DNA from 2 places in the Aquamicrobium ahrensii genome. Region 2 is predicted to be linked to the other one. Evidence: predicted binding sites of a transcription regulator. Region 2 holds the regulator's gene; the other holds the start of a gene.
What was found. Region 2 encodes PhoB, which activates phosphate uptake and scavenging genes when phosphate is short. Its sites were predicted from a motif close to TGTCATNNANCTGTCAT; they were not measured.

Region 1: the regulator PhoB is predicted to act here: its motif matches at 9,630-9,646, upstream of ABID44_RS09245 (YdcH family protein).

Annotation. Positions count from the first base shown of each region.
Region 1 covers NZ_JBEPMN010000005.1:148,072-162,749, forward strand. Annotated here, with positions in the region: gene ABID44_RS09200 (LysE family translocator) at 1-307, shown strand, start outside; gene ABID44_RS09205 (DMT family transporter) at 379-1,329, shown strand; gene ABID44_RS09210 (ABC-F family ATP-binding cassette domain-containing protein) at 1,422-3,230, opposite strand; gene ABID44_RS09215 (thiamine diphosphokinase) at 3,232-3,894, opposite strand; TPP riboswitch at 3,978-4,090, shown strand; gene thiB (thiamine ABC transporter substrate binding subunit) at 4,134-5,132, shown strand; gene thiP (thiamine/thiamine pyrophosphate ABC transporter permease) at 5,139-6,767, shown strand; gene thiQ (thiamine ABC transporter ATP-binding protein) at 6,764-7,492, shown strand; gene ABID44_RS09235 (M48 family metalloprotease) at 7,678-9,129, shown strand; gene ABID44_RS09240 (YdcH family protein) at 9,261-9,464, opposite strand; gene ABID44_RS09245 (YdcH family protein) at 9,711-9,890, shown strand; gene ispG (flavodoxin-dependent (E)-4-hydroxy-3-methylbut-2-enyl-diphosphate synthase) at 10,266-11,522, shown strand; gene ABID44_RS09255 (lytic transglycosylase domain-containing protein) at 11,527-12,381, shown strand; gene ABID44_RS09260 (response regulator) at 12,389-14,678, opposite strand, start outside.
Region 2 covers NZ_JBEPMN010000014.1:47,671-62,348, forward strand. Annotated here, with positions in the region: gene pstA (phosphate ABC transporter permease PstA) at 1-591, shown strand, start outside; gene pstB (phosphate ABC transporter ATP-binding protein PstB) at 609-1,433, shown strand; gene phoU (phosphate signaling complex protein PhoU) at 1,472-2,179, shown strand; gene phoB (phosphate regulon transcriptional regulator PhoB) at 2,201-2,890, shown strand; gene ABID44_RS15230 (ROK family protein) at 2,869-4,122, opposite strand; gene xylF (D-xylose ABC transporter substrate-binding protein) at 4,356-5,396, shown strand; gene ABID44_RS15240 (sugar ABC transporter permease) at 5,624-6,940, shown strand; gene ABID44_RS15245 (ATP-binding cassette domain-containing protein) at 6,952-7,752, shown strand; gene ABID44_RS15250 (CHASE domain-containing protein) at 7,838-9,451, shown strand; gene ABID44_RS15255 (YMGG-like glycine zipper-containing protein) at 9,689-9,937, opposite strand; gene ABID44_RS15260 (hypothetical protein) at 10,053-10,400, shown strand; gene ABID44_RS15265 (sensor histidine kinase) at 10,455-11,510, opposite strand; gene ABID44_RS15270 (DUF1328 domain-containing protein) at 11,669-11,833, opposite strand; gene ABID44_RS15275 (response regulator) at 11,919-12,716, opposite strand; gene ABID44_RS15280 (NepR family anti-sigma factor) at 12,998-13,144, shown strand; gene ABID44_RS15285 (sigma-70 family RNA polymerase sigma factor) at 13,148-13,696, shown strand; gene ABID44_RS15290 (response regulator) at 13,669-14,067, opposite strand; gene ABID44_RS15295 (Crp/Fnr family transcriptional regulator) at 14,193-14,678, shown strand, end outside.

The sequences.
Region 1 (14,678 bases), on a different contig from region 2:
CCGCCTTTTCCGCGACGGCTTCGTCGTCAATCTGCTCAATCCCAAGACCGCCTTGTTCTTCCTCGCCTTCCTGCCGCAGTTCATTGAGGTGGAGCGTGGGCATGTGGCCATGCAGATCGCCTTTCTGGGGCTGGTGTTCACCCTGCTCGGTTTTGTCAGCGACGGGTGCTATGCCTTCGCGGCGGGCGCGCTGGGCGACCGGCTGCGGCAAAGCCGCGCCTATCTGCGCTTCGAGCGCTATGTCAGCGGCGCGCTGTTCATCGGGCTTGGCGTCAGCGCGGCCTTTGCCGGAAATAGCCGCAAATAGCATCGATTGCGTCAGGAATCGGGTCGAGGGCGGCGGCGATGTGCGGCATTGTCACCGCGGTGAGGTGAGCGATGTCGAATGAAACCGTGACCAACCGTCCGATGACGACGGCCGAATGGGCCACGCTGGTTTTCCTGTCGATCCTGTGGGGCGGTTCTTTCTTCTTCAATGCCGTCGGGGTGAAGGAGCTGCCGGTTTTCACGGTGGTCGTCGGGCGGGTCGCCCTGGCGGCGGTGCTGATGCTCGGCCTGCTCCGGATCATGGGGCTGAAACTGCCCTCGGACCGGCGCATATGGGCCGCGTTCTTCGGCATTGGCCTCCTCAACAACGCCATTCCGTTTTCGCTGATCGTCGGCGGCCAGCAGCACATCGCCTCGGGCGTCGCCTCGATCCTCAACGCCGCCACGCCGCTGTTCACCGTGCTGTTCGCCCATTTCCTGACGGCGGACGAGAAGATGACGGGCAACCGTCTCATCGGCGTCCTGATCGGTTTTTTCGGAGTCGCCGTGATGGTCGGGCTCGACGCCGTGCAGGCGCTCGGCAGCCATGTCACGGCGCAGCTCATGTGCCTGTCGGCCACCGTTTCCTATGCGCTGGCCAGCATCTACGGACGGCGCTTCCGCGCCATGGGCGTGCCGCCGCTGGTGACGGCGACAGGGCAGGTGGCGGCGGCCAGCGTTCTGCTGGTTCCGGTGATGCTGCTGGTCGACCGGCCGTGGGAGCTGTCGATGCCCGGTCCCGCCGCGCTCGGCGCGGTGGCGGGTCTGGCGGTGTTGTCGACAGCGCTTGCCTATGTGCTGTTCTTCCGGCTGCTGGCTTCGGCCGGGGCCAGCAATCTGGCGCTGGTCACCTTCCTGGTGCCGGTCAGCGCCATTCTGCTGGGGTTCCTGTTTCTGGACGAAGTGTTGACGCCGCGCCATCTGGCCGGCATGGCGCTGATCGGCCTTGGCCTCGCAGCCATCGACGGACGGCCATGGCGGGCGATACGGAGGTTGGCGAGCCCGGCGGTCGGTCGCCGGTAGGGCTTCCACAGAATCGGCAGAACCGTTCCATCTCTTTGTTTTAGCCGTATTTCCGAACGCAAAACCGCTGCACACTTTTGCTGGGAAATGCTCTACCCTTCGAGTTCCTCGCGCAGCATCTCCAGCTCCAGCCATTCCTCTTCCATTGCGGCCAGCGCCGCCCGCTCCTTGTCGAGGGCGGCGATGGTCTTCTGGAAGCCGATGGGGTCGCGGTCGTAGAAACCCGGATCGGCGATCTGGTCCTCAAGCCGGTTGATCGCCTCGGTTACCGTCCCGATCTTTTTCGGGAGATTTTCAAGCGCGAATTTCTGCTTGTAAGAGAGCTTTTTCGACGCGGTTTTCGTCGGTTCCTGCGTTTTCGCGGCGGGCGTGTCCTCGGTGCGGGTGCGCAGCTTGCGATCGTCCAGTTTCGAAGCGCCACGCTGGGAAAGCATGTCGGAATAGCCGCCGGCATATTCGATCCAGCGTCCGTCACCGTCGGGGACGATCACGCTGGTCACGGTGCGGTCGAGGAAGTCGCGGTCGTGGCTGACGAGGATGACCGTGCCGGCAAAACCCGCCACGAGCTCCTGCAACAGTTCCAGCGTCTCCATGTCGAGATCGTTGGTCGGCTCGTCCAGAACCAGCAGGTTGGCCGGGCGCGAGAGCACGCGCGCCAGCAACAGGCGCGCGCGCTCGCCGCCCGAAAGCTCGCGCACCGGCGTGCGCGCCTGTTCCGGCTTGAACAGGAAGTCCTTCATGTAGGAGACGACATGGCGCTGCTCGCCATTGACGACCAGGCTCTCGCCGCGCCCGTCGGTGAGATAGTGCGCCAGCGTTTCATTGGGGTCGGCCGCCTCGCGCTTCTGGTCGAGGGTGGCGATCTCCAGATTGACGCCGAGGCGCACGCTGCCGGTGTCGGGCGCAAGCTCGCCGGTCAGCATCTTCAGCAGCGTGGTCTTTCCCGCGCCGTTGGGCCCGACAAGGCCGATGCGGTCGCCGCGCTGGATGCGGGTCGAGAAGTCCCGGACCACGACCAGATCGCCAAAGCTCCTGGAGATCGATTTTGCCTCGATCACCAGTTTCCCGGATTCGGCGGCGTCGCTCGCCACCATGGTGGCCGCGCCTTCCACGCCCCTGTGGCTACGGTGGCGCTGGCGCAGCGTCTGCAATTCACCGAGACGGCGCACATTGCGCTTGCGCCGGGCGGTCACGCCATAGCGCAGCCAGTGCTCCTCGCGCGCGATCTGGCGGCCGAGCTTGTGCTGGTCGCGCTCCTCCTCCTCCAGGATCTGGTCGCGCCATTCCTCGAAATTGGCGAAGCTTCGGTCGAGACGGCGTGTCTGGCCGCGATCCAGCCAGACGGTGGCGCGTGACACGCGTTCGAGAAAGCGGCGGTCGTGCGAGATGACCACCAGCGCCGAGGAGGAGCGGATCAGCTCTTCCTCCAGCCATTCGATGACGTTGAGGTCGAGATGGTTGGTCGGCTCGTCGAGCAGCAATATGTCGGGCTCCGGGGCCATGACGCGGGCGAGCGCGGCGCGGCGCGCCTCGCCGCCGGACAGCTCCGCCGGGGATTCTTCACCGGTAAGCCCGAGATGTTCGAGCAGATAGGTGGCGCGATAAGGGTCGTCGGCAGGTCCCAGCCCCGCCTCGACATAGGTGCGCACCGTGGCGAAGCCTTCCATGTCGGGAGCCTGCGCCAAATAGCGGATGGTGGCGCTGGGCTGGCGGAAAATCTCGCCGTCCTGCGCCTCGGCGAGCCCGGCGGCGATCTTCAGCAGCGTCGACTTGCCGGAGCCGTTGCGGCCGACCAGCGCGATGCGGTCGCCGGGGCCGACAGTAAGGTCCGCGCCGTCGAGCAGCGGCGTGCCGCCGAAGGTGAGGCGGATGCCGGCAAGATTGAGAAGCGGCGGGGCCATGTCAGCCGTCCTTTCCGGTAAGCGGATGGGCGACCAGCAGGGCGCGGCCCCGCGCAAGGTCGATACGAAGCCGCCCGCCAGTTGCGTTCGACTTCAAAACTTCGTTCGACATGGTCAGCGACGAGCCGAACGGCACGGTGACGGCGTCGAGCGGCCATTTCGCGCCGGTCACGGTCAGCCCGGCCAGCTCCGAAAAACCGAGAACCGAAAACAGCGTGCCCTCGGCATAATCGAATTCCACCGGTGCGTGCGGCAGCGGCCGGCCCTCCTGCGCGCCGCTGGTCAGAATCACGTCGATCCCCATCTCGGCCAGCCGCAGCGCCAGCGTCATGTGCAGGAAACTGTGGTCGGCGCGCGCGCCGCCGAACGCACCGGCCAGCACAAGCGCGCTCGCCCCCTGTTCGAGCGCGATGTCCACCGCCAGCTCACCGTCGGTGCGGTCCTTGTCCGAGGGGAATTCCCGCTTTGGCACAGCTTTCAGACGCTCCGGCAGCATCTGGGGAGCGGAATCGAAATCGCCAACCCAAAGCTCCGGCACAATGTCGAGGGCCTCGGCGTGGCCAATGCCGGAATCGGCGGCGATGATTCGCGTTCCGGCGATCTGGCGCTCAAGGGCGGGCGTGCGGACAAGCTCGCCGCCGAGAAGAATTGTGTATCGGCTCATGGGAGGGGCATTAGCAGTCCCTTCAATGGAACGGAAGAGCGCCGCCTCTCTTGCTTCCCGCCGTCGGGGGCCCTATTTCTGGATATGCTCTAACGGGGTGCCGGACGCGTTCTTCGCGGCCCGGCTGAGAGGCTCAGGCCAACCCGCCGAACCTGATCCGGCTTGTACCGGCGGAGGGATTAGAAGCTGTCGGACATCCGGCGCCTCGACCCCCTGACCACGAAACCAAGGAGGCGCCGATGCGCACATTGCTTCTATCCGTCCTCTCTGTCGCCGCGCTGTTCGCCGTCGCGCCCGCTTCGGCGCAAGGCAAGCTCACCATCTACACCTATGACAGCTTCACCGCCGACTGGGGCCCCGGCCCGCAGGTGAAGAAGAATTTCGAGGCCGAATGCGGCTGCGAGGTCGATTTCGTCTCCGTGGCTGACGGCGTGGCCCTGCTCAACCGGCTGAAGCTGGAAGGCGCGTCCACGAAGGCCGACATCGTGCTCGGGCTCGACACAAACCTCACAGCAGAGGCGTGGGGCACGGGACTGTTCGTGGCCCATGGCGCAACGCCGGAAGCGAACGTTCCGGGCGGCTGGAACGACGACATGTTCGTGCCTTACGACTACGGTTATTTCGCCGTGGTCTATGACACCGAAAAGCTGCCCGAGCCGCCGTCGAGCCTCAAGGAGCTGGTCGAGGGGGACCAGAAGCAGAAGATCGTCATTCAGGACCCGCGCACCTCGACGCCGGGCCTCGGCCTGTTGCTGTGGGTGCGTTCGGTCTATGGCGAGGAGGCGGGCGCGGCGTGGGAGAAGCTGAAAGGCCGCGTGCTGACGGTGACGCCCGGCTGGAGCGAGGCCTATGGGCTGTTCACGAAGGGCGAAGCGCCGATGGTGCTGTCCTACACCACCTCGCCAGCCTATCACATGATCGCCGACAAGTCGGAGCGTTATCAGGCCGCCCCCTTCGCGGAAGGGCATTATCTCCAGGTCGAGGTGGCCGGCATCACCATTGCCGGGGCGAAGAACCCGCTGGCCGAGAAATTCCTCGCCTTCATGACCGGGCCGGGCTTTCAGGATTCGGTGCCGGAAACCCAGTGGATGTACCCGGCCGGCAAGACCGACAAGCCGCTCGACCCGGCCTTCGACAAGCTCGTGAAGCCGACCAAAACCTTGCAGTTCAGCCCGCAGGAGGTGGCCGACAACCGCAAGGCCTGGGTGGATGAGTGGCTGGCGGTCATGGGCAGGTAAGACAAATTGGCCGCCGGGAGAGTTTCCGCACAAAGCGACCTGCGCATCGCCGCCGGCATCGTGGCGCTGGCGGCGATTTCGCTGCTGATCGGCGGCGCCTTCGCCGGTCTGGTGGCCGAAGGCGTGCGCGACCTCTCCGGCGCGGTCGCCGCCTTCGATCCCTATATGCTGAGGGTGGCGCGTTTCACGCTGTGGCAGGCGCTGCTGTCGACGCTGCTCTCCGTGGCGCCAGCGTTGTTCGTGGCGCGTGCGCTGGCGCGGCACCCGCATTTTCCGGGGCGCGGCCTGATCCTGCAACTCTTCGCCGTGCCGCTGGCGCTGCCGGCTCTTGTCGCGGCCCTCGGCGTTCTGGCGCTCTACGGGCGCGCCGGTTATTTCGCCGGGCTGTTCTCCACGCTCGGCGGCGATGAATGGCCGGGCGTTTACGGGCTTTCCGGCATCCTCGTCGCGCATGTGTTCTTCAACCTGCCGCTCAGCGTGCGGCTGTTCGTGGAAGCCTTGCAGACGGTTCCAACGGACCAGTGGCGGCTGGCGAGCCAGCTCGGCATGGGGGCGCGGGCCGGCTTCAGGCTGATCGAATGGCCGGTGCTGCGTCAGGCGCTGCCGGGCGTGGCCGGGCTGGTGTTCATGCTGTGCGTCACATCCTTCACCATCGTTTTGACGCTTGGCGGCGGACCGCGCGCCACCACGCTGGAAGTCGCGATCTATCAGGCGTTGCGCTTCGATTTCGACCCTGCCCGCGCCGTGGCCCTGACCACCTTGCAGGTGACGCTGACGCTGGCCATCGTCTTCGCGCTGACGCGTCTGGGAGCCAATACGACGGCGGAGGCCAGTCTTTCGGTAGCGCCGCGCCGCTTCGTCTCGGTCGGAGCCGGGGAGGCGGCGCTCAACGCCGTATTGATCGTGCTCGCCTTGCTGTTCGTCGCCGGCCCCATGGCCGCGACGGTGGCGGCGGGCTTGCAGGCCGAGCTTGGCCGTCTCGTTCTGGAGCCGGCGGTGCAGCGCGCGGCGCTCACCAGTCTGGCGCTGGCGCTGTCGTCGGCGCTGCTGGCGGCCGCCCTTTCGATGGCGCTGGTGATGGCGCGCCGCGCGCTCGCCCTGCGCCCCGCCGGTGCGCGCCGCCCGCTGCTCGAATACGCCACCGATACGGGAGCCGGCTTCGTGCTTGTGGTGCCGCCGATCGTCGTCGGCGCGGGCTGGTTCATCCTGCTGCGCCATGTCGCAGATGTGTTCGCTTTCGCGCCGGTGCTGGTGGTCACCGTCAATGCGGTGATGGCGATGCCCTTCGCCATAAGAGCGCTTCGCCCGGCCTATGATGCGGCGAGCGCCCGCCACGAGCGGCTGTGCGCGCAGTTGGGAATCGTAGGCTGGGCCCGGCTCAGGCTGATCGACTGGCCCTCGCTGCGGCGGCCGCTGGCCACCGCGGCCGCATTCGCCATGGCGCTGTCGCTGGGCGACCTTGGCGTGATCGCGCTGTTCGGTTCCGATGCCGTGCAGACGCTGCCCTATCTGCTTCTGGCGCGCATGGGCAGCTACCGCACTGCCGATGCGGCGGGACTGGCGCTGCTTCTCGGGCTGGCCTGCCTCGCCCTGATGTTCCTGTCGACGCGGCTCGCGAAGGAGACGCAGCAATGACCCGCAGCGCATCGTCCGTCGCCGGGGTACAGGTGGAGAAGGTGAGGTTCAGCTATGGCGAGGCCGCGTTCGAGTTCGACGTGGCGTTTCGGCCCGGCTGCATCACCGCCGTGATGGGGCCGAGCGGATCGGGCAAATCGACCCTGCTCAACCTCGTCGCCGGTTTCGAGATGCCGGCCTCCGGCCGTGTGCTGATCGGAGGCCGGGATGTCAGCGCCGACCTGCCGGCGGCGCGGCCCGTTTCGATGGTGTTTCAGGAAAACAACCTGTTCGCGCATCTCACCGTCGAGCAGAATGTCGGGCTTGGCCGCTCGGCGTCGCTGCGATTGAACGATGCGGATCGCGTGGCCGTAGCCGGGGCGCTGGAGCGCACCGGGCTTGGCGGCAAGGGAAAACGCCTGCCGCGCGAATTGTCCGGCGGCGAGAGGCAGCGGGTTGCACTGGCGCGGGTGCTGGTGCGCGAACGGCCGGTATTGCTGCTCGATGAGCCTTTTGCGTCGCTGGGCCCGGCGCTGCGCGAGGACATGCTGGATCTGGTCGCCGCGTTGCAGAAGGAGCGCGGCCTGACGGTGCTGTTCGTGACCCATCAGCCGGAGGATGCGCGCCGCATCTCGCACGACATGGTTTTCATCGAGGGGGGCCGGGTGGCGGCCAGCGGGCCTGTCGCGGAGTTCTTCGGCGAGGGTGGACCGGAGGCTTTCCGGCGCTATATCGGCGCTTCCTGAAGCGATCGCCCGCATGCGGACATAATTTGCCATCAATGCGACATTAGGGAATATGGCGGGATCGGTCGAATCGTGGCCGTTGTTCGCAACTGTCCGGGGCACGGTAGCGGTTATGCCGCAGATGAGGAAAGGAAGCCCAGCTGTCGTCCGTCCTGAAGCCTGACCGAAAGCTGTCTCCGGCGCGAATGCTCGCGCTGGCTGGTGTCGCCGTGGCGCTGGCGGCATGTCAGGCCATCGTGCCGCCGGACATGCAGGAATCGGCTTTCCGGCCTTCCACCAAGCCGGTGACGGTGGATAATGTCACCGCCAACAACAAGCTGGCGGAACTGGCGCGCGCCCAGCATCCGCGCATTCTGGCTACCTATGGCGGCGAATATTCAGACCCGAAGCTGGAGCGCATGGTGGCCAAGGTTATCGGCAGCCTGACCACGGTTTCGGCCAATCCGACCCAGAACTACCGCATCACCATTCTCAATTCGCCCAATGTCAACGCCTTCGCGCTGCCGGGTGGCTATCTCTACATCACCCGCGGTCTGCTGGCGCTGGCCAACGATTCCTCGGAGCTGGCGGCCGTCGTGGCGCATGAGATGGGCCATGTCACCGCCAATCACGGATTGCAGCGCCAGCGGCTGGAGGCGGAAGAAGGACTCGCCACCAAGGTCGTCTCCGACGTGCTTGGCGACAGCCCGACCGCCAAGGCGGCGCTGATCCGCGGCAAGCTGCGTCTCGCCCAGTTCTCGCGCAACCAGGAGCTGGAGGCCGACGTCATCGGCATCAAGTCGGTGGGCGAGGCGGGCTACGATCCGTTCGCCGCCAGCCGCTTCCTGCAATCCATGTCGGCCTATACGGATTTCCGCTCGGTCAGCGGCGCCACCGACGCCAGCCTCGACTTCCTCGCCACGCACCCGAACACGCCACAGCGTATTGAACTGGCGCTGCGCCATGCGCGGCAGTTCGGCCAGCCCGGCGTCGGCACGCGCGATCGCGACAGCTATCTCGCCGGAATCGACGGGCTGCTCTACGGCGACACGCCCGACGAGGGCTATGTGCGTGGCAACAATTTCCTGCATCCGAAGCTCGGCATTTCCTTTTCGGTGCCGGACAGCTTCATGATCGACAATTCCGCCACCGCGGTGACGGCCACGGGGCCCGGAGACATGGCGGTGCGCTTCGACGGCGTCTCGCTCGATCCCAATCGCTCTCTGGGCGACTATATCCGCAGCGGCTGGGTGGCCGGGCTCGATGCGTCGAGTGTGCGCGAGACGACCATAAACGGCAGTCCGGCCGCTACGGCCAGAGCGCGCGCCGAGGGCTGGCAGTTCGATGTCACCGTCATCCGGGCCGGCAGCCAGGTCTACCGGCTGCTCACGGCGGCTCCGGCCGCCAGCACGTCGCTGGACAGTGTGGCGCGCGTGGTGGGCGGCTCGTTCCGTATCCTGACGCAAGCCGAGAGGGACGCCCTGAAACCGCTGCGTATCCGGGTCGTGACCGTGAAGCCCGGCCAGACCATGGGCACGCTGGCGGCGCAGATGGTGGGCGTGGACCGCAAGCTCGATCTCTTCAGGGTGCTGAACGCGCTTGGGCCGGGAACTACGCTTTCGGCGGGCGACAAGGTCAAGATCGTCACCGACAGGTAGCCTGTCCCGGAACAGGGCAGGCGCGTGAGCGGCCATGCTTGCCTGCTTTGTCTTCATGCACGAAACGGCGCTCGAAGAGGCTGCATCGTGGCCGCGCCGGTTCCGGGGCTCGCGCCGCCAAAGCGATCCGCTCAGGCGATGATGTCGGGAATGATCCGGTCTTCCAGAGAGCGGAGCCTGTCCTTCAGGGCCAGCTTCTTCTTCTTCATGCGCTGGATCTGCAAGGGGTCGCAGCCTGTGGCCACCATGGCGTTTATGGCGGCGTCGAAATCGGCGTGGTCCTGCTTCAAACGCGCGAATTCGAGTCGAATCTCGGCCTGTTCCTGCTCGGACATTACCTACCATATGCAAATTTCGACGCCCGCAACGCTGCCGCGGCGGGGTCAGATCGGGCGGGGAGCGGCCAAAAAAACCACTCGCTGGCAAATCAATATCACATTTTGGTCCCAGGTGAAATGCAACGCTTATGCGTTCGACAACCGTCCCGGTTGATGGCACAGTGTCATCCAGCCGTCACAAATGTGGGCCGGCAACATCGGTGGCGGTTGCAGTCGAGGAAACCATGAAAGGGAGAACCAATCATGTCTCTTGCATCCCATCTTGACGAACTGCAGAGAAAACACAGCGATATCGAACGGCAGATCGATTCAGCCCTGCAACATCCTTCCACGGACGATCTGGAAATCGCGAATCTGAAGCGACGCAAGCTGGCCATCAAGGACGAGATTGAGAAACTCAGGGCCCAGCCGACCTCTCACTGATATCCGGCCTGCCTGAAGGCGGGCAATTCGGCAAACGGCCGTCGGCGGCGCAAAGCCGCCGGCTGGAGCCTGTGATTTTATTGAATCCGATCGTTCGGGCGGCGTTCCCGGGCCGAAGACGACGCCTGTCAAAGGCGGCGGCTGAGCGCCGGATTTGCCGCCGGGCGCATTGGCGGCATTGACAAGAGAGGCTCTCTCCTCCACCTCATTGCTGAGTTTTGCGTGTCCGCCCGTTCCCGGGTTGGCCGGCCCGCGCCGACCGACCTTGAATGCGCCTTCATTTCGGTATCGGTACGCAAGGTTTGATGTAACAGGGCTGCTGACGTGTCCGGCGGGACGCGCCGCGCCCAGGAATAATGTCAGAGGCAACCGGGCATGACCGGGTACTATTCCTCTCCGTTCCCGCGCCGCGCTTCGGTGGGCGTCGATGTCGGCGGCGTCATGGTCGGCGGCGGCGCGCCCGTGGTGGTGCAGTCGATGACCAACACCGACACCGCGGATATCGACGGCACCGTCGCACAGGTGGCGGCCCTGCACAGGGCCGGTTCTGAACTGGTGCGCATCACCGTGGACCGGGACGAGAGCGCCGCGGCGGTGCCGAAAATCCGCGACCGGCTGGCCCGGCTTGGCGTCGATGTGCCGCTGGTGGGCGACTTCCATTATATCGGCCACAAGCTTCTGGCCGATCATCCGGGCTGCGCCGAGGCGCTGGCGAAATACCGCATCAATCCGGGCAATGTCGGTTTCAAGGACAAGAAGGACAAGCAGTTCGCGGACATCGTCGAGATGGCGATCCGCTACGACAAGCCGGTGCGCATCGGCGTCAACTGGGGCTCGCTCGATCAGGAGCTTCTCACCCGGCTGATGAACGAAAATCAGGACAACGGCTTTCCGATGACGGCGCAGGAAGTGACGCGCGAAGCCATCGTGCAGTCGGCCATCCTGTCGGCTCATATGGCGGAAGAGATCGGCCTCGGCCGCGACCGCATCATCCTGTCGGCCAAGGTCAGCGGCGTGCAGGACCTGATCGCCGTCTATGCGGAACTGGCAAAGCGCTGCGACCATGCGCTGCATCTTGGTCTGACCGAGGCCGGCATGGGTTCAAAGGGCATCGTCGCGTCTTCGGCTTCCATGGGCATTCTGCTCCAGCAGGGCATCGGCGACACCATCCGCATTTCGCTGACGCCGGAGCCCGGCGGCGACCGCACGCGCGAGGTGCAGGTGTCGCAGGAACTGCTCCAGACCATGGGCTTCCGCCAGTTCGTGCCGATCGTGGCGGCATGTCCGGGATGCGGGCGCACCACCTCGACCGTGTTCCAGGAGCTCGCCCAGAACATCCAGGAAGACATTCGCCGCAACATGCCGGTCTGGCGCACCAGATATCCGGGCGTGGAGCAGCTCAAGGTTGCGGTGATGGGCTGCATCGTCAACGGGCCGGGCGAATCCAAGCATGCCGATATCGGCATCTCGCTGCCGGGCACGGGCGAGACGCCGTCAGCGCCGGTGTTCATCGACGGACAGAAGGCTGCGACCTTGCGTGGACCCAATATCGCAGCCGATTTCGAAAAGATGGTGACCGAATATATCGAGAACCGCTTCGGCGTCGGAACAAGGGCCAAGGCGGCCGAATAGCGCCATGCGCCTTCCCGCGCCGCTGATCGCCATCCTGATCTGTTGTGCGCTGACGGGCAATGCCGCGCGCGCCGATCCGCCCCGGCCGGCGCGGGAGCGGCTGATCGACCGGGTCTGCGACCTCATCGAGTTTCATTCCGGCAGCGCCGGCCTGCCGCGTGATTTCTTCGCCCGGTTGATCTGGAAGGAAAGCCGCTTCGACCCGAACGCTGTGAGCCCGGTCGGCGCGGAGGGCATCGCCCAGTTCATGCCCGGAACGGCGAAGCTGCGTGGTCTGGCCGATTCCTTCGACATCGAGCAGGCGATCCCCGCCTCGGCCGCCTATCTCGGCGAGCTGAAGGAGAATTTCGGCAATCTCGGTCTTGCCGCCGCCGCCTACAACGCCGGCGAGAACCGGGTGGCGCGCTGGCTGTCCACCGGCGGTTTCCTGCCGCTGGAAACGGAAAACTACGTGCTCGACATCATGGGCGAGCCGGCTGACGCTTTTTCGGACAGGAGCTATGCCGGCAAGGTGCAGAAGCTGCATTCCGAACTCGGATTCGGTCCGGCTTGCCGGCGTCTGCCGGTTTCGGCGTCATCGACCATCGCCATGGCGACGGTTCCGGTCAGCCCATGGGGCGTGCAGGTGGCCGGCGGTTTCAACCGGGCGGCGGTGATCCGGCAATGGCAACGGTTGCAGGCGCGCCATTCAGGCGTGCTTGAAGGGCATGAGCCGGTGGTCAGCCGGGTGCGCTCGCCACGCGGGCGGCGTGGCATCTATGCGGTGCGCATAGGGGCCGAGAGCCGCTCCGAGGCCGATACGATCTGCCAGAGGCTGCGCGGTTCCGGCGGCTCCTGCGTCGTGCTGCGCAATCGCTGACGGCGCGTCAGGCCGTTTTCGCCGTCTGCGTTTCGCCCAGCCAGTTGCCGATCTTGGCCGCCAGCCGGTCGGGAGACACGGGCTTCGGCAGATAGTCGTCCATGCCGGAATCGAGGCATTTTTCGCGATCCCCCTTCAGGGCATGCGCGGTGACGCCGATGATCGGCGTGCGGCGGCCGCTCGGCGCTTCGGCGGTCCGGATGGCGCGGGTCGCTTCAAAGCCGTTCATGTCGGGCATCGACACGTCCATCAGGATCAGGCGCGGGCTGAGCGCGCGGTGCATGTCCAGAGCCGTGCGCCCGTTTGAGGCGATGCGGTAGCTGAGGCCAAGCCCGTTGAGGATCTGGCTGAACACAAGCTGGTTCACCTCATTGTCCTCTGCGATCAGAATGTCGATCGAACCGCTCGCAGCCTCCTTCGCCATGGCGGGTGCGAGAACGGGCGTTTCGATGCGGCGCTGTATGGGAGGTTTCGGCAATGGCTGGCGAATGAATTGCGTGGCGCCGGGATGCTGGCGCGCCTTCTGGATGGTGGAGATGATGGTGCCCAGCAGCACTGCGGAGCGCGCCGGCTTCGTCAGATGCGCGGCAATGCCGTAGTCGATGATCAGACGGGCGAAATCCACCTGATCGACGGATGTGAGCAGCACGACCGGTATGGTGGAGAGACGGCTGTCGCCGGCGAGCGCGCGGGCCACGTCAGCGCCGTTCATGCCGGGCATCTGGTAGTCGAGAATGATGCAGTCGACGGACGCGCCGAGCTGGCAGGCCCGTTCCAGGAAGGCGAGGCCGACGGCGCCGCTTTCGGCCGCCGCACAGTCGAACCCCCAGCTTCGGAGCTGTTCGAGCAGGATGTCGCGGTTGACCGGATTGTCATCGATGATCAGGACGCGCGCGCCGGTCACGTCGCCGGGGACGCGCTCGTCGTCGACATGCATGTCGTGAACCGGCATCGGGGCGCTGAACCAGAAGATCGAACCGCGTCCCATCTCGCTGCTGACGCCCATCTCGCCGCCCATCAGTTCCACCAGCCGCGCGCCGATGGCGAGCCCGAGGCCCGTGCCTTCATGGCGGCGGGTGGAAGAGGCGTCCACCTGTGCGAACTTTTCAAACACGCTTTGCAGCTTCTCGGCGGGAATGCCGATGCCGGTGTCCTCGACGCTGACCTTGAGCATGGCCGCGCCTTCGACCACCTCGCCGCTGACATCGACCAGCACATGGCCTTTTTCGGTGAACTTCACGGCGTTGCCAAGCAGGTTGGTGACGATCTGGCGGAAGCGGCCGGCGTCTCCGACGACGAAGGCCGGCAGACGCGGGTCGACGCGCACGATCAGTTCAAGATTCTTTTCAGCGACACGGGCCGAGACCAGCGTGGCGACGTCCTCCACCGCTTCGGTCAGCCTGAACGGGGCCGGATTCAACGTCAGCTGACCGGCGTTGATCTTCGAAAAATCCAGAATGTCGTTGATGATGGTGAGCAGCGCATGGCCGGATTTGACGATCACGTCGGTGAAGGTCTTCTGGCGCGGCGTGAGGTCCGTGTTGGCCAGCAGCTCGGCCATGCCGAGCACGCCATTCATGGGGGTCCGGATTTCATGGCTCATATTGGCCAGGAATTCGGACTTGGCGCGATCGGCCGCCTCGGCGCGCTTGAGCGATTCAGCGGTGCGGGCGAAGGCGCGTTGGATCGCCTTTTCCATGGGCCTGAATATCCAGAAGGTGACACCCGCCAGCGTCAGCGCAAAGATCACCGTTCCCCACAACAGCAGGCTGGAGGAGCGGGCGTCGGCCAGCCGGCGCTCGGCGTCCAGCGCCACGCGGGCGCGCATCAGCAGGGGCTGCGCAAACAGGGTGTTCTGGTTGAGGACGTCGCGATGGTTCCAGTCATCGAGGCTTTTCGCCTGCGTCATGAGGGCCAGGTTGCGGGCCATGTCGCGCGCCGACCACAGGAGATCGCGATTGACCGAGGCTGCGGCGAGCGCGTCGGTCGTGCCTTGCGTCATCCGGGGGGAGAGCTCCGCCAGATCTGTGGTGATCGCCTCGATGCCTTGCAGCAGCTTGCGTGCGTGCAGGCCGGCCGAACCGGTGAGTTCGTCGCTGGTGGTGGTGCGCCAGGCGGAAGCGGCGTTTTCAGTGAAGTTCGCGGCATTGTCGAGGCTGCTGCCGAAACTGGCGATGAGGGCGCTCAGCATGTCGACGCGGTTGCGATAGGTGTTGATGTGGTTCAGGGCCGCCACAAGGCCGATCACCGTAAGCGCCAGCACTGTAAGGCCGGACAGGTATCTTATCCGGACGGAC
Region 2 (14,678 bases):
ATCTATCTGGAGGAGTTCGCGCCGAAGAATCGCTGGACCGATCTGATCGAGGTCAACATCAACAATCTGGCGGCCGTGCCGTCGATCGTGTTCGGACTTCTGGGTCTCGCCGTGTTCGTCAATTTCGCCGGCCTGCCGCGTTCGGCCTCGCTGGTCGGCGGTCTGGTGCTGACGCTGATGACGCTGCCGACGATCATCATCGCCACCCGCGCGGCGCTGAAGGCGGTTCCCCCCTCGATCCGCTCCGGCGCGCTGGGGATCGGCGCTTCCCGGATGCAGACCGTATTCCATCACGTTCTGCCGCTGGCCGCGCCCGGCGTCCTGACCGGCACCATCATCGGTCTGGCGCAGGCTCTCGGCGAGACCGCGCCCCTTCTGCTGATCGGCATGGTCGCCTTCGTCGCCGACTATCCGGCAACGCCGCTGGACCCGGCCACCGCACTGCCCGTGCAGATCTACATGTGGGCCAACGAGGCCGAGCGCGCCTTCGTGGAGCGCACCTCGGGCGCCATCATCATCCTTCTGCTTTTCCTCGCCGCAATGAACCTGGCGGCTATCCTGCTGCGCCGGCGCTTCGAACGGCGCTGGTAGATAAGGAACCAAGACCCATGAACATCATGAGCGAAGCAACTTTGGAAAATGCCGTGAACGAGAAGGTGGCCGCCGCCACGAACGAGCGCATCAAGATGCGCGGCGAGAAGGTGGGCGTCTTCTATGGCGACAAGCAGGCGCTGTTCGATGTGGATCTTCTGGTGCGCCAGAATCAGGTGACGGCGCTGATCGGTCCGTCCGGCTGCGGCAAGTCCACCTTCCTGCGCTGCCTCAACCGCATGAACGACACGATCGACAATGCCCGCGTGGTCGGTCAGATCACACTGGACGGCGAGGACATCTATGACCGCGACATCGATGTGGTCGAGCTGCGCTCGCGCGTGGGCATGGTGTTCCAGAAGCCGAACCCGTTCCCGAAGTCGATTTACGAGAACGTCGCCTACGGCCCGCGCATCCACGGCCTCGCCCGCAGCAAGACCGACATGGATGAAGTCGTCGAATCCAGCCTCAAGCGCGCCGGCCTGTTCAACGAGGTGAAGGACCGCCTCAACGAGCCGGGCACCGGCCTTTCCGGCGGCCAGCAGCAGCGCCTGTGCATCGCCCGCGCCATCGCCGTCTCGCCGGAGGTGATCCTGATGGACGAGCCCTGCTCGGCGCTCGATCCGATCGCCACCGCCCGCGTCGAGGAACTGATCGATGAGTTGCGGGAGAACTACACCATCGTCATCGTCACCCACTCCATGCAGCAGGCGGCGCGCGTCTCCCAGCGCACGGCCATGTTCCATCTCGGCAATCTTGTCGAGGAGGGGCCGACGGAGAAGATGTTCACCAACCCCGACGACAAGCGCACGCAGGACTACATCACCGGCCGCTTCGGCTGAGTGGTTCCGCTGCCATTCCAACAGACGAGGAACGGATAATGGGTGCCCATACGGTGACCGCCTTTGACGACGATCTGCAAGAGATCGAGGGGCTGGTGCGGGACATGGTCAGTCTGGCGCGGTCGATGGTGGACGAGGCCACGCAGAGCCTGATCGTCCCCGACAGCGCGCTGGCGCAGCGTGTCATTTCCGAAGATGCTGTCATGGACAGCCTCCAGCGCCGGCTGGACGATCGCGCCATCATCCTGATCGGCAAGCGCCAGCCCATGGCGCAGGATCTGCGCGCCATCGTCGGCGCCATCCGCATGGCGGGAGATCTGGAGCGGATCGGCGACCTCGCCAAGAACATCGCCAAGCGCGTCGACGCCGTCGGCAAGTCGGTCATGCCGCGCGAACTCGCCCGGTCGATCGAGGACATGGCCGAGCTGGTCCTGGAGCAGGTGCAGGGCGTCATTGAAGAGTATGGCACGCGCAATCCGGAGGGACTTGTGCGCCTGCGCGACGAGGACGAATTGATCGACGTGCGCTACACCTCTGTGTTTCGCGAATTGCTGACCTACATGATGGAGGATGCGCGCAATATCACCGCCTGCACGCACCTGCTGTTCTGCGCCAAGAACCTGGAGCGGATCGGCGACCACGTGACCAATATCGCGGAAAATGCCTATTATGTGCTGACCGGCGAGCAATTGCCCGTTCATCGTCCGAAACAGGACGAAACCGGCGCGCCGGCGCCCGCGGTCTGAGCGCATTTTCAGGAGCAGGACATGATCGCACCCCGCATCATGGTGGTCGAGGACGAGGAGCCGCTGGGCGTGCTCCTGCGCTACAATCTCGAAGCAGAAGGTTATCAGGTCGAGATCGTCACGCGCGGCGACGAAGCCGAGTTGCGCTTGCAGGAAAACGTGCCCGATCTTCTGGTGCTCGACTGGATGGTGCCGGCGGTTTCGGGCATCGAACTGTGCCGGCGGCTGCGGATGCGCGAGCAGACCGAGCGTCTGCCGATCATCATGCTGACCGCGCGCGGCGAGGAAAGCGACCGGGTGCGGGGTCTTTCCACGGGCTCCGACGACTATCTGGTCAAGCCGTTCTCCATGCCTGAACTGGTGGCGCGGGTGAAGGCGCTGCTGCGTCGCGCCAAGCCCGAGGTCCTGTCCTCGGTGCTGAAGGTCGGTGACATCGTGCTCGACCGCGAGCAGCATCGCGTCTACCGCAAGAAGAGCGAGATCAAGCTCGGCCCGACCGAGTTCCGCCTGCTCGAATTCATGATGCAGCACCCCGGCCGCGTCTTTTCGCGCGGGCAGTTGCTGGACAATGTCTGGGGCGAGACAATCTATATCGACGAACGCACGGTGGACGTGCATGTCGGGCGGCTGCGCAAGGCGGTCAACACTGGCCGCATGCCCGATGTGATCCGCACCGTGCGCGGTTCGGGCTACGCGATCAGGGAAGAGTGAAGCGCGGCGGGGTCGTCCTGTGAAGGACGGCCGCCGGCGAAGATCCGGTGATCGACGAAGGTCAGCGCCCGCATGGCGCACCCTTCGCGCAGCAGCGCGATCTGGTCCGGCTCGGTGTCGAAGGTGATCGATCCCGAATGGTGCCCGCCCGCGGTTCTGGCTATCGCCTCGCGCAGCGCTGGTTCGATCAGGTCGAAGGCGGCGGCGTTGAGGCCCACCATGGCCACGGGGGCCGGGTCGATCAGCGCGAACAGGCTGCCGAGGCCGAAGCCCAGCGCTTCGCCGGCGATGCGAAACGCTCTCCGTTCGGGGCCGTCATGGCTGCGGGCAGCTTCGGCCAGCGCCTGCATTTCCGCCTCGTCTATATCGCCGCGCGGCTCCTCGTTCCCGTCGTGGCCGGCGGCGTTGCGCCAGATGGCGTAGCTGCCGGCATAGGCCTCGATGCAGCCGCGCCGGCCGCAGCGGCAGAGCGCGCCATCGGGGCGATGCACCATGTGTCCGAACTCGACACCGGAAGAATGGGTGCCGGTGAACATCGATCCTTTCAGCACCAGCCCCATGCCGATGCCGTGGGAAAGCAGGATGGCGATGAAATCGTCGCGATAGCGCTCGGGATCGCGCCAGCGCAGCGCTTCGGCCATCATGTTGCAGTCGTTCTCCACCGTGACCGGAATGGAGAATTCCGCTTCGAGCAGGTCTGCGAACGCAATGTCGGTGTGCGGGGTGATCGGAGACCACAGCATCGAGCGCGCTTCGGCGTCCGTGATGCCCTGCGTAGCCAGAACGACGCGCAGAACCGGCCTTGCCTGTCGTGCCGGATGACGCAACCGCCGGCCAAGCATGGTCAGGCATTCGTCGATCAGCTTGTCGCGGGGCAGGGCGCGCGTGTCGAGACGGCGATGCTCTTCATCCAGCACATTGCCCGCATAGTCGAGGCTGACGGCGGACAGGCTGTTGAGCGACAGCATCAGCGTGACCACGCAGGCCGCTTGTGGGTTGAGCGCAAGCCCGACCTGTGGCCTGCCGCGCTTGAGCGCCGGCGCGTCCTGCCGGGTTTGCGTCAATATGCGTTCTGCGATCAGGTCTGACGAAATGGCCGATATGGTGGAGTGGCTGAGACCGGTGATGGCGGCGATTTCCGTGCGCGAAGCCTGGCCGCCTCGCCGTGTGGCGGCGATCACCATGGCGCGGTTGCGCCGGCGCAGATCGTCGTGCCGCATTCCAACGGTCATGGCTTCCTCAATCTCCCGTGCTGCGATGCGTGCATAGCAGCCAGCAAAGTGTGTCAGAAGCTTCAATCGCTGTCATTATTTATTTCGAAATTCGAAATAAATAGGTGGGGGCACGCGAAATCCGTTGACTCGGGCGGGGCATTACGCCACACTTTTTTCGAGGCTCGAAAAAAGTCTCCAGCCGGCCTAACGGGTCAGTTCATTGGCGTCCGTCAGGGCGCAGGGAGGAAATCATGAGGAAGTTCACGACCGCCATTCTGGCAGGCGCCGCCCTGTCACTGGCGCTTTCCGCTTCGGCGCAGGCCAAGGACAAGATCATCGGCGTCTCCTGGTCCAACTTTCAGGAAGAGCGCTGGAAAACAGATGAGGCGGCGATGAAGGCCGCCATCGAAGCCGCAGGTGACAAATACATTTCGGCCGACGCCCAGTCGTCCGCCTCCAAGCAGCTTACCGATGTCGAAAGCCTGATCAGTCAGGGCGCCAATGCGCTGATCATTCTGGCGCAGGACGCCTCGGCCATCGGACCGGCGGTGCAGAAGGCGCTGGACGAAGGCATTCCGGTGGTCGGATATGATCGCCTGATCGAGAACAGCGACGTCTTCTACCTCACCTTCGACAACAAGGAAGTGGGCCGCATGCAGGCGCGCGAGGTGTTCAAGCTGAAGCCGGAAGGCAATTATGTCTTCATCAAGGGCTCCGGTGCGGACCCGAACGCCGACTTCCTGTTCTCCGGCCAGATGGAAGTGCTGAAGGAAGCCATCGATTCCGGCGCGATCAAGAATGTCGGCGAGGCCTATACGGACGGCTGGCTGCCGGCCAACGCCCAGAAGAACATGGAGCAGTTCCTGACCGCCAACGACAACAATGTCGATGCGGTGGTGGCTTCCAATGACGGCACCGCCGGCGGCGCGATCGCCGCCTTGCAGGCGCAGGGGCTTGCCGGCTCGGTGCCGGTCTCGGGTCAGGACGGCGACCATGCCGCACTGAACCGCATCGCGCTCGGCACCCAGACCGTGTCGGTATGGAAGGACGCGCGCGAGCTCGGCAAGAACGCGGCCGAGATCGCCGCGCAGTTCGCTGACGGCAAGGCGATGACCGACATCGCCAATGTGCAGGACTTCACCACGCCGGGCGGCAATACGGTCAAGTCGGTGTTCCTGACGCCCATCGCCATCACAAAGGACAATCTGAACGTGGTCATCGACGCCGGGTGGATCACCAAGGACGCGGTTTGCACCGGCGTTGCGGCAGGCAGCGTCGCCGCTTGCGACTAGGCTGCATCGGCATCGCATTCGGAAGCGCCGGGATTCCGGCGCTTCCGGCCGATGCGGCGGTCCGCCATGGCGCGCCCGGCGCGACATTCCCCAAACTTGCAATTGGTAACAGAAGCCAGGCCGCCGTGTGGCCCGGATTGCAAAACCGCTGTGCACTTTTGCTGGAATTGCTCTAGCATATCGGCGTGGCGCATTTGGCGGCCAGCTCCGGCCGGCGGGAGGAAACCATGAGTGATGCGACCTCAGCGACGATGGCCGACCGGGCGCGGGAAGCCGAACTTGGCCCCCTGGGGCGCTTCCTCAAGGCGACCGAACTGGATACCCGCATGCTTGGCATGCTGGGAGCTCTGGTGCTGATCTGGATCGTGCTTCATTTCCTTTCCGGCGGGCTGTTCCTGACGCCGCGCAATCTGTGGAACCTGTCGGTCCAGACCTCGTCCGTGGCGATCATGGCGACGGGCATGGTGCTGGTCATCGTGCTGCGCAATATCGACCTGTCGGTGGGCTCCATGGAGGGCGTCGTCGGCATGGTCATGGGTGTGCTGCAGGCGCAGATCCTCATCCGCATGTTCGGTTTTCCTCTTGGAGATCCATGGATATGGGTGATCGCGCTGGCATGCGGCATTCTCACCGGGTTGCTCATCGGCGCCTTGCAGGGGTTCATCATCGCCTATCTCGAAGTCCCGGCCTTCATCGTCACGCTTGGCGGGCTGCTGATCTGGCGCGGGGCCGCCTGGTGGGTGACCAGCGGCCAGACGGTCGCGCCGCTTGACGCCACTTTCCAGCTCATGGGCGGCGGGCCGATGGGCTCCATCGGCGCGGGCTGGAGCTGGGCTGTCGCCCTGGCCGGCTGCATCGGCGTGACCTTCCTGATGATCAATGGACGCCGGCAGCGCAAGCGCTTCCGCTTTCCGCTCCGTCCGGTCTGGGCGGAGCTGCTTCTCGGCGGCGTCGCCTGCGCGGCGATCCTCGGCGCCGTCTGGGTGGCGAACTCCTATCCCTGGCCGATCGGCATCGTGCGCCGCTATGCGCAGGCGCGCGGGATCGAGGTTCCGGAAGGCGGCCTCTTCATCGCCCATGGTATCGCCATCCCCGTCCTGATGGCGGTCGCGACAGGTATCGTCATGACCTTCGTGGCCAACCGCACCCGCTTCGGGCGCTATGTCTTCGCCATCGGCGGAAACCCGGAAGCGGCGAACCTCGCCGGCATCAACACCCGCTGGGTGACCATGAAAGTGTTCATGATCATGGGCGGGCTGGTGGCGATCAGCGCGTCGATATCTTCGGCCCGTCTCAATGCGGCGACCAATGCGCTGGGGACGCTGGACGAGTTGCTGGTGATCGCCGCCGCCGTCATCGGCGGCACGTCTCTGGCGGGTGGTTCGGGCACGATCATCGGGGCCATGCTCGGCGCGCTGCTGATGCAGTCGCTGCAATCGGGCATGGTGCTGCTCGGCGTCGACTCGCCGTTACAGAACATCGTCGTCGGCGCGGTTCTTGTCATCGCGGTGTGGCTCGACACCGTCTATCGCAAGCGGGTGTAGGAGGAACGATCATGGCGGAAGCCGCAGACAGCAGCGCCGCGCCGCTCATCGACATGCGCAACATCTCCATAGCCTTCGGTGGCATCCGCGCGGTCGACGACGCTTCCGTCGACCTCCATGCGGGCGAGGTGGTGGCGCTGCTCGGCCATAATGGCGCCGGCAAGTCGACGCTGATCAAGATCCTGTCGGGAGCCTACAAGCGCGACGCCGGCCAGATTTTCGTCAATGGCGAGGAAGCGGTGATCAACAACCCGCGCGACGCCAAGAAATACGGCATCGAGACGATCTATCAGACGCTGGCCCTCGCCGATAATGTCGACGCCGCCGCCAACCTTTTCCTCGGGCGCGAATTGATGACGCGCTGGGGAACCCTGGACGACGTGGCGATGGAGGCGGAGGCGCGCAAGGTGATGGGGCGCCTCAACCCGCGATTCCAGCGCTTCAAGGAGCCGGTCATCAAGCTTTCAGGCGGCCAGCGCCAGTCGGTGGCGATCGCCCGCGCCATCCACTTCAATGCCCGCATCCTCATCATGGACGAGCCGACCGCGGCTCTTGGCCCGCAGGAGACGGCGCAGGTCGGCGAGCTTGTGCGCCAGCTCAAGGCGGATGGCATCGGCATTTTTCTCATCAGCCACGATATCCACGACGTGTTCGATCTCGCCGACCGGGTCTGCGTGATGAAGAACGGGCAGGTGGTGGGAACAGCCAGCACGCAGGACGTCACCCAGGACGAGGTGCTGGGCATGATCATTCTCGGAAAATGTCCGCCGGGGGCGATTCCGGGGCCGGGAGCGCTCAAGATCGCAGCCTGAATGCGCGGAGTATCTGCGCACCATGCTTGTCAAGGCGCGCGGACTTGCTAGAAATGCAGTTTCTGCCCGGGGATCGCGTAGCCAGTTGAAGAAACTTTTTCCGCTTCTGACATTTCTGGCCGTTGCGCTCATCAGCATGGTGATGGCGGGTTTCGCCTATTTCGCCACGCAGGAAGCGACGCGGATCAAATTCGAGGCGACTGTGGATGACGCCATTTCGCGCATCGAAACGCGGCTTGACCTGCATCTTACGCTGCTGAGGGCCACTCAGGCATTCTTCGACGCTCACGGCAATCATGTCACCCGGCCGGACTTTCAGGCCTTCATGTCGGCGCTTGACGTGGGCGTGGACTTCCCCGGCCTGCGCGGCATCGGCGTTCTCCAACTCGTGCGGGCCGGTGACGAGGCGCTTGCAGAGCGCGCCATCCGGCAGGAGCAGGGGCTGGAACGTCAGGTCTACCCGCAGTCGGAACAGAAATGGCGCGCTCCCGTCCTTCTTTTCGAGCCGCTCAAGCCTTCAAGCGACAGGTACATAGGTTTCGACATGTTCACCGACCCGCTGCGGCGCGAGGCGATCGAAGCGGCCATGCGGGACGATGCACACCATGCCACGGCCCCGATCATGCTCGGCGACAACAGCGGGGTCGATCCCTATCCGGGTTTCATCGTCTTCGCACGGCTGAAGCTCGACGCGGCCCCCGGAACGGTCGAAGTCAGCACGCCCGTCACACAGGGCTTTCTTTATGCCGCCTTCCGCGCCAACGAGCTGTTCCAGTCGGCGCTGCGTCGCATGCCGCTGCTTCCCGTTCATGTGGATATCTATGACAGTTCAATCGATGAACGGAATCTCATATTCAGTTCCGCCACGCCTGCCGTAACGGGAATTGGACGTATCGTGGACACGCGCCGTACGAACGTCGCCGGCCGCCAGTGGATTTTGCGGTTCCAGCCGACAACCGCATTTTCGCCGCCGTCGTCACGGGTCATCCCCGTCATGCTGGGCCTGTTCGGTCTGTTGTCGGCCGTCGCCATCGCGCTGGTGGCCCGCTACAAGGAGCGTGCCTACGACGCCGCCGAACAGCTGCACGAAACCGCCGAAAAGAGCCTTCTGGAAAAGGACCTGATGCTTCAGGAAATGAAGCATCGCATCAAGAACCTCATCACCCGCATTCTGGCGATCGCCAGACAGACGGCTTCGCGCTCGACGGATGTGAGGGAGTTCTCTGAGTCCTTCTCCGCCCGCCTTCAGGCGATGGCCGCTTCACAGGACATGCTGACACGTTCGCGCTGGCAGAAGGCTGATCTGAGCGAGTTGCTGCGCATCGAGCTTGGACAGGTGTTCGGCAACGATCTGCCGGACGGGCTGTTGACCGGCCCGCAGGTCCTGCTCAACGAGACCGCGACGCAGGCGCTGGGCCTCACCTTCCATGAGCTGGCCACCAATGCGCTGAAATATGGCGAGGCGGGCAATTCCGTCGATGCGCTCAAGGTCGACTGGAGGGTGGAGCGGCTCGACCGCAAGCGGATGCTGGTCCTGAACTGGCGCGAATCCGGACAGGAAGGGCTCGTGGAACCTGAAAACACCGGATTCGGCACCAAGCTCATCGACATGAACATCACCCGCGAGCTTGATGGTTCCATCGACCGCCGTTTCCTGCCAAGCGGGTTGCAGGTCGCGATACGGATACCGCTCAAATAGAGCATTTCCAGCAAAAGTGTGAAGCGGTTTTGCGCCCGGAAATACGGCTAAAACAAAGAGATGGAGCGGTTCTGTCGATTCAGTGAAACCGGAATCGCGCCAGAAGCGCGCACTGAAACCATAGTCCTTGCGGTGCGGCGAATCCGGCGGATTGCGCCGCGCTATTGCTTCCGCCATTCCAGACAAAAAAGAGGGCCGGCATGACCGGCCCTCCCAGCGGTGTCCCGCGTCGCCCGGTCAGTTGCAGCGGGCGGTGTAGACGCGACGGGTGTTGGGGTCGCGATACTGGCAGTAGCCATTGCGCAGGTTGCGCACCAGCAGACCGGAACCGGCGCCTACCGCCGTGCCGATAAGAGCGCCCTTGGTGCCGCCGGCAATGCCGCCGATGACCGCGCCGGCCGCCGCGCCGACTCCAACGTCCTGTTCGGTGGTGGTGCAGCCGCTCATGGCCGCCATCGCAGCCAGGACGACGATGATTTTCCGCATTTAATAGCTCCTCTCGCTTCGATATCCCTCGCCTTGCAGCGATTCACTTCCCGAATAACACGATACCGTCAAGTTTGTGCCAGCGATTTCATTCGTGGGCAACAAGGACTTTTCAGTGGCGATGATCGCTGGAAGCGACTTCAACCGCGCCTTTTTCAACAGTTGCTTCCAGTTTGCCGTTTGGATGAACTTGCCAGACGATTTCGGCGTATTCGTCTTCCAGCGCCGGGTCGACGGCGATGCAGGCGCCGAATATGCGCTCGGCCCGAGCCGCCAGCGCGCGCAACGCCGGCTGGCGCTCGGCGGCGCATTCTTCGATAGTTTCGAATATTGCGGCGGGAGCAGGCAGTTCCGTGCAATCTGCAAGGTCGCCCGAGCACCCGACAATCAACAGAACTGCTGCGATGTGTTCCATGGCGTTGTCCTCTGGAAGGAAACGCGCAGGCTGACGCAAGGTTCCTGAGGAGGTTTCGGGCGATCTTGTGACGCGAATGATCGGGGGCAAGCCGTATCTTCGCTACGATGCAGCGTCAGGCTCCGACGCCGACTCGAAATTGGAGGCGGGGATCACCAGCCGGTATTCCAGGAGGCCTTCGACGAGTTCCAGCGAGGCCTGACCGCTCAGCGCCGCCGGGACCACGCGCTCGAGCGTGACGCGCCTGAAATCCCGGTGAGGCGGCAGCACGCTGCCCTGATCGAGCTGCTCCACCCATGACAGGAGAAGAGAGGGCGCGTCGGATTTGCTGACGCCATCTTCCATGACGGCCTGTATGTCGATTCGTCCTTCGGGATGGGACAGCGCTCCATAAGAGAGCGAGTTGACGACCAGCTCGTGCATGGCGAGCCCGATGTGAAGCGCGGCGTTCGGGTTCAGATAGGGATTGACCCCTTCAAAGTTCAGCTCGCTTTCGCTGTAGGCCGCGTTGTGGCCAATCTGGCCATGTATCAGTTCTCTTAACTCGGCCCCACGCCAGTTCGAGGAGGTGACAAGATCCTGCGAAGCGGCGAGGGATTGCAGCCTGCCCTGGAAGCTCGCCAGAAAATCGGAAATGTTCCCGGAGTGCCGTCCGGTCTGGCTGGCTATGCTCTGGATGATCGCCAGAAGGTTCCTGGAGCGATGGCTCACCTCGCGCAGCAGGGCGCGCAGGCTCTGTTCGCGGCGTTTGCGTTCAGTGGTCTCGACCTTGGTGGTCATCACGCCGCGGATCTCTCCGTCGTCGTCGCGGTCCGGATCGACCCAGATCTCGAACCAGCGTAGCCCGTCGTCGCCCGGAGCGCTGATCTCGAAACGATGGGTGTTGCCGTTGGAGATGGCGTCCTCGCGCGCGGCGATGATGCGCGCCGTCTGCGAGGGTGGCAGGATGGTGTCGCCCTGCCTTCCCTGCATCCAGGGGGCAGCCATGTTGCGAGCCCATACGGTTCTCAGATCGTTGTCCTGATAGAGAACGGACACCCCGGCATTGCGCAGCGCATGGAGCAGCGCCCGGCCAAGCTGGGACTCGTCCCGCAAGGAAGGGTCGATGACCTCGTCGTCAACGCTGCGAGGTTTTCGGGGATCGATTTGTGAGCCCATCGTCCGTCTGCTCTCTCGGCGCCGGTTTCGGCTACCCTACCAAAGCGGTTTCCTCAAAATGCGTTCCGCCGGACAGCGCCATTTCAGAAGGCGCTGCCCGGCGGCGGCTGGAAACCGGTTGAGGGGGGCGGTTTCCAGTTTTCGGAGAACCAACTCAATCACGCCCGGCGGAAAATGCCAGCCAGCAATGAAATGATCAGGAAGGCGAGGAAGATGAAAAACAGGATCTTGGCTATGCCGGCCGAAGCGCCTGCTATGCCGCCAAAGCCGAGCGCACCGGCGATGATCGCGACAACAAGGAACACAAGGGTCCAGTAAAGCATTGATCTATCTCCTTTTTATCTTCCTGGCGCTTCTGTGTGTAAAACGTCGCCTTAAGGTAATGGTTCCGCAGGTCCCGGAAAAATATCAGGCGGCCGCCTTGGCCTGTCGGTCGAAGAAAAGCGCCTGGCTGATCAGGGCCTTCACCATGTCCGGGTTGAAGGGCTTGGTGACCAGGAAGGCCGGTTCGGGACGTTCGCCGGTGAGAAGACGTTCCGGGAAGGCGGTGATGAAGATCACGGGGACTGAAGTGGCCGACAAAATCTCGTTCACCGCGTCGATGCCGGAGCTGCCGTCGGCGAGCTGGATGTCGGCCAGCACCATGCGCGCCTGTGATTTGGCGAACAGTCCCACCGCCTCGGCATGGGTGCGGGCGATGCCGACCACGCGGTGTCCGAGGCTTTCGACCATTTCCTCAATGTCCATTGCGATCAGCGGCTCGTCCTCGATGATGAGGATGTCGGTCGCCACCTGACGGGAAATCTCGTTGCTGGCCTCGGCTAGAAGGGTAGAGAACTGCGTCTCATCTATATCGAGGATTTCGGCGGCTTCCTTTTCGTCGAAGCCTTCGACGGCGACCAGAAGGAAGGCCTGCCGCGGCCGTGGCGCCAATGCGTTGAGATTGGCGGCTGCTCGCTTTTCCCAGTCCGGCAGCGACGACTCCTCCTGTGGGATGCGGATCGCCACCGAGGTGAACATGCGCGTGAAGATCTTGTACAGCGCGATGCGGTCGCTGGATGCCTTCGGGAAAGTGCCGGTGTCGGCGATGATGGCCTCAAGCATTGCCGCGACCAGCGCGTCGCCGCTTTCCTGCGAGCCGGAGACGGCGCGCGAGAAACGACGCAGGAAAGGCAGGTGCGGGGCAATTGTGGCGGACAGACTCACGATATACGTCTCCCTCATGTGACGTGTTGCATGAAAAGCCAGATGCAGGGGTTTGCAAGGCCTGAGGCGGAAAAACCCGCTGCGATGCGAAAAGTTCCCAACATGACGGAACTAAATTGGCTAAGGGACGTTTGCGGCTGGATCGATCAAACAGCGGGGGCTGCGCCCGTTCCGTTTTGTACGCGAACTTGATGTGACGGGCGATAGGGTATGGGACGAAAGGAATAATGAAGACATTGTCCAAAAACACAACGGCCGGCGCTCCGGGGCGTCAGGGCCGGATGGCGGATCCTCTTGGAGCGAATTCCGAAATCGGGCGCAAACTCAAGCAGTATTACGACGATCTGGTCCATGACGAGGTGCCCGATCGGTTTGCCCAACTGCTCAGTCAACTCGAGCAAGCCGAAGCAGCGCAGGACAAGGACTGATGCATGGCCGTATCTTCGGGCTTCAAGGACGATCTTCTGAAGGCTATTCCCAGTCTCCGGGCGTTTGCCGTCTCGCTGTCGCAGAATGTCGACAAGGCGGACGATCTGGTTCAGGAAACGCTCGTCAAGGCGTGGGACAAGCATGAAAGCTTCCAGCCGGGCACCAATCTCAAGGCCTGGCTGTTCACCATCCTGCGCAATGAATTTTATTCCCAGATGCGCAAGCGTGGCCGTGAGGTGCAGGACAGTGATGGCCTGATGACGGCGCGGCTGGCTGTCCACCCGGCGCAGCACGGCCAGCTCGACCTCGGTGATTTCCGTGACGCGCTGGAGCGGCTGCCGGAAGACCAGCGCGAGGCGATCATTCTGATCGGCGCCTCGGGCTTTTCCTATGAAGAAGCGGCCGAAATCTGCGGTTGCGCCATAGGCACCATCAAAAGCCGCGTCAGCCGGGCGCGCTCCCGGCTTCAGGAAATCCTGCAAATCTCCGGCGATGAGGATTTCGGCCCCGACGCCATTTCCACTCAGGTGATGACGTCGCCTGTCGATTGAGGTGGCGTCGCCTTGCCCGCGACAGACAGCGCGTTAACCAGATCGTCGCCGGAATAAGGCTTTTCGACCAGTTGGACGTGGGGGAAGCGTGTCCTCATCTCCTGCGTCATGGACTGGCCGGTCGCAAAGATGAAGGGAATGCCGCGGCGCTGCAGCCGGGCGGCGAAATCAAGCGTGGACTGGCCGTTGAGCATGAGATCCAGTATCGCGATGTCGATGTGCTGCATGAGGCTGTCGGCGTCCAGATCGGACAGCCGGCCGACGATGGTGACGGCGACGGCGCCATGTTCGAGACAGATGGTCTCGACATCCATCGCGATCAGATATTCATCCTCGACCAGCAGGATGCGCAGCCCTTCCAGCAAATCCACAACAGCAGCTCCGTTAAAATCATAGCCATGACGATTTCGGCCGGTCGTGTCTTTTAAAAAAGACATAGAGGCTGCTTGTGGGTACGGATACCGGAACCTTGCATGTCGCCAACGGTTTCCGGTTCATGGAAAAGAAGATTGCCTCCGTTGCGGAAAACGCCACCGCCCGCCGCCACTCCTGTGAGGCGTGTCCGCTGCGCCCGCTCCCCGTTTTCAGGGCGTTCGAACCGAGCGAGCTGGATTTCGTCAGCCATTTCAAGCGCGGCGAACTGGCCGTCGATCGCGGCGCGACGGTGCTGGTCGAGGGCAGTTCCAGCCCGCATCTCTACACCGTGCTTTCAGGGTGGGGGTTCCGGTTCAAGCTGCTGTCGGATGGCCGCCGGCAAATCCTCAACTACATAGTGCCCGGCGATCTGATCGGTCTGCAAGGCAGCATCATGGGAGAGATGCAGCATTCGGTCGAGGCGCTTTCCGCACTCGTCCTGTGCGTGTTCGAGCGTGACAAGCTCATGCAGCTCTATGGCCGGCATCCGGGCCTGGCCTACGACATCACCTGGCTCGCCTCGCGCGAGGAGCGCATGCTGGATGAAAACCTGCTGAGCATCGGACGC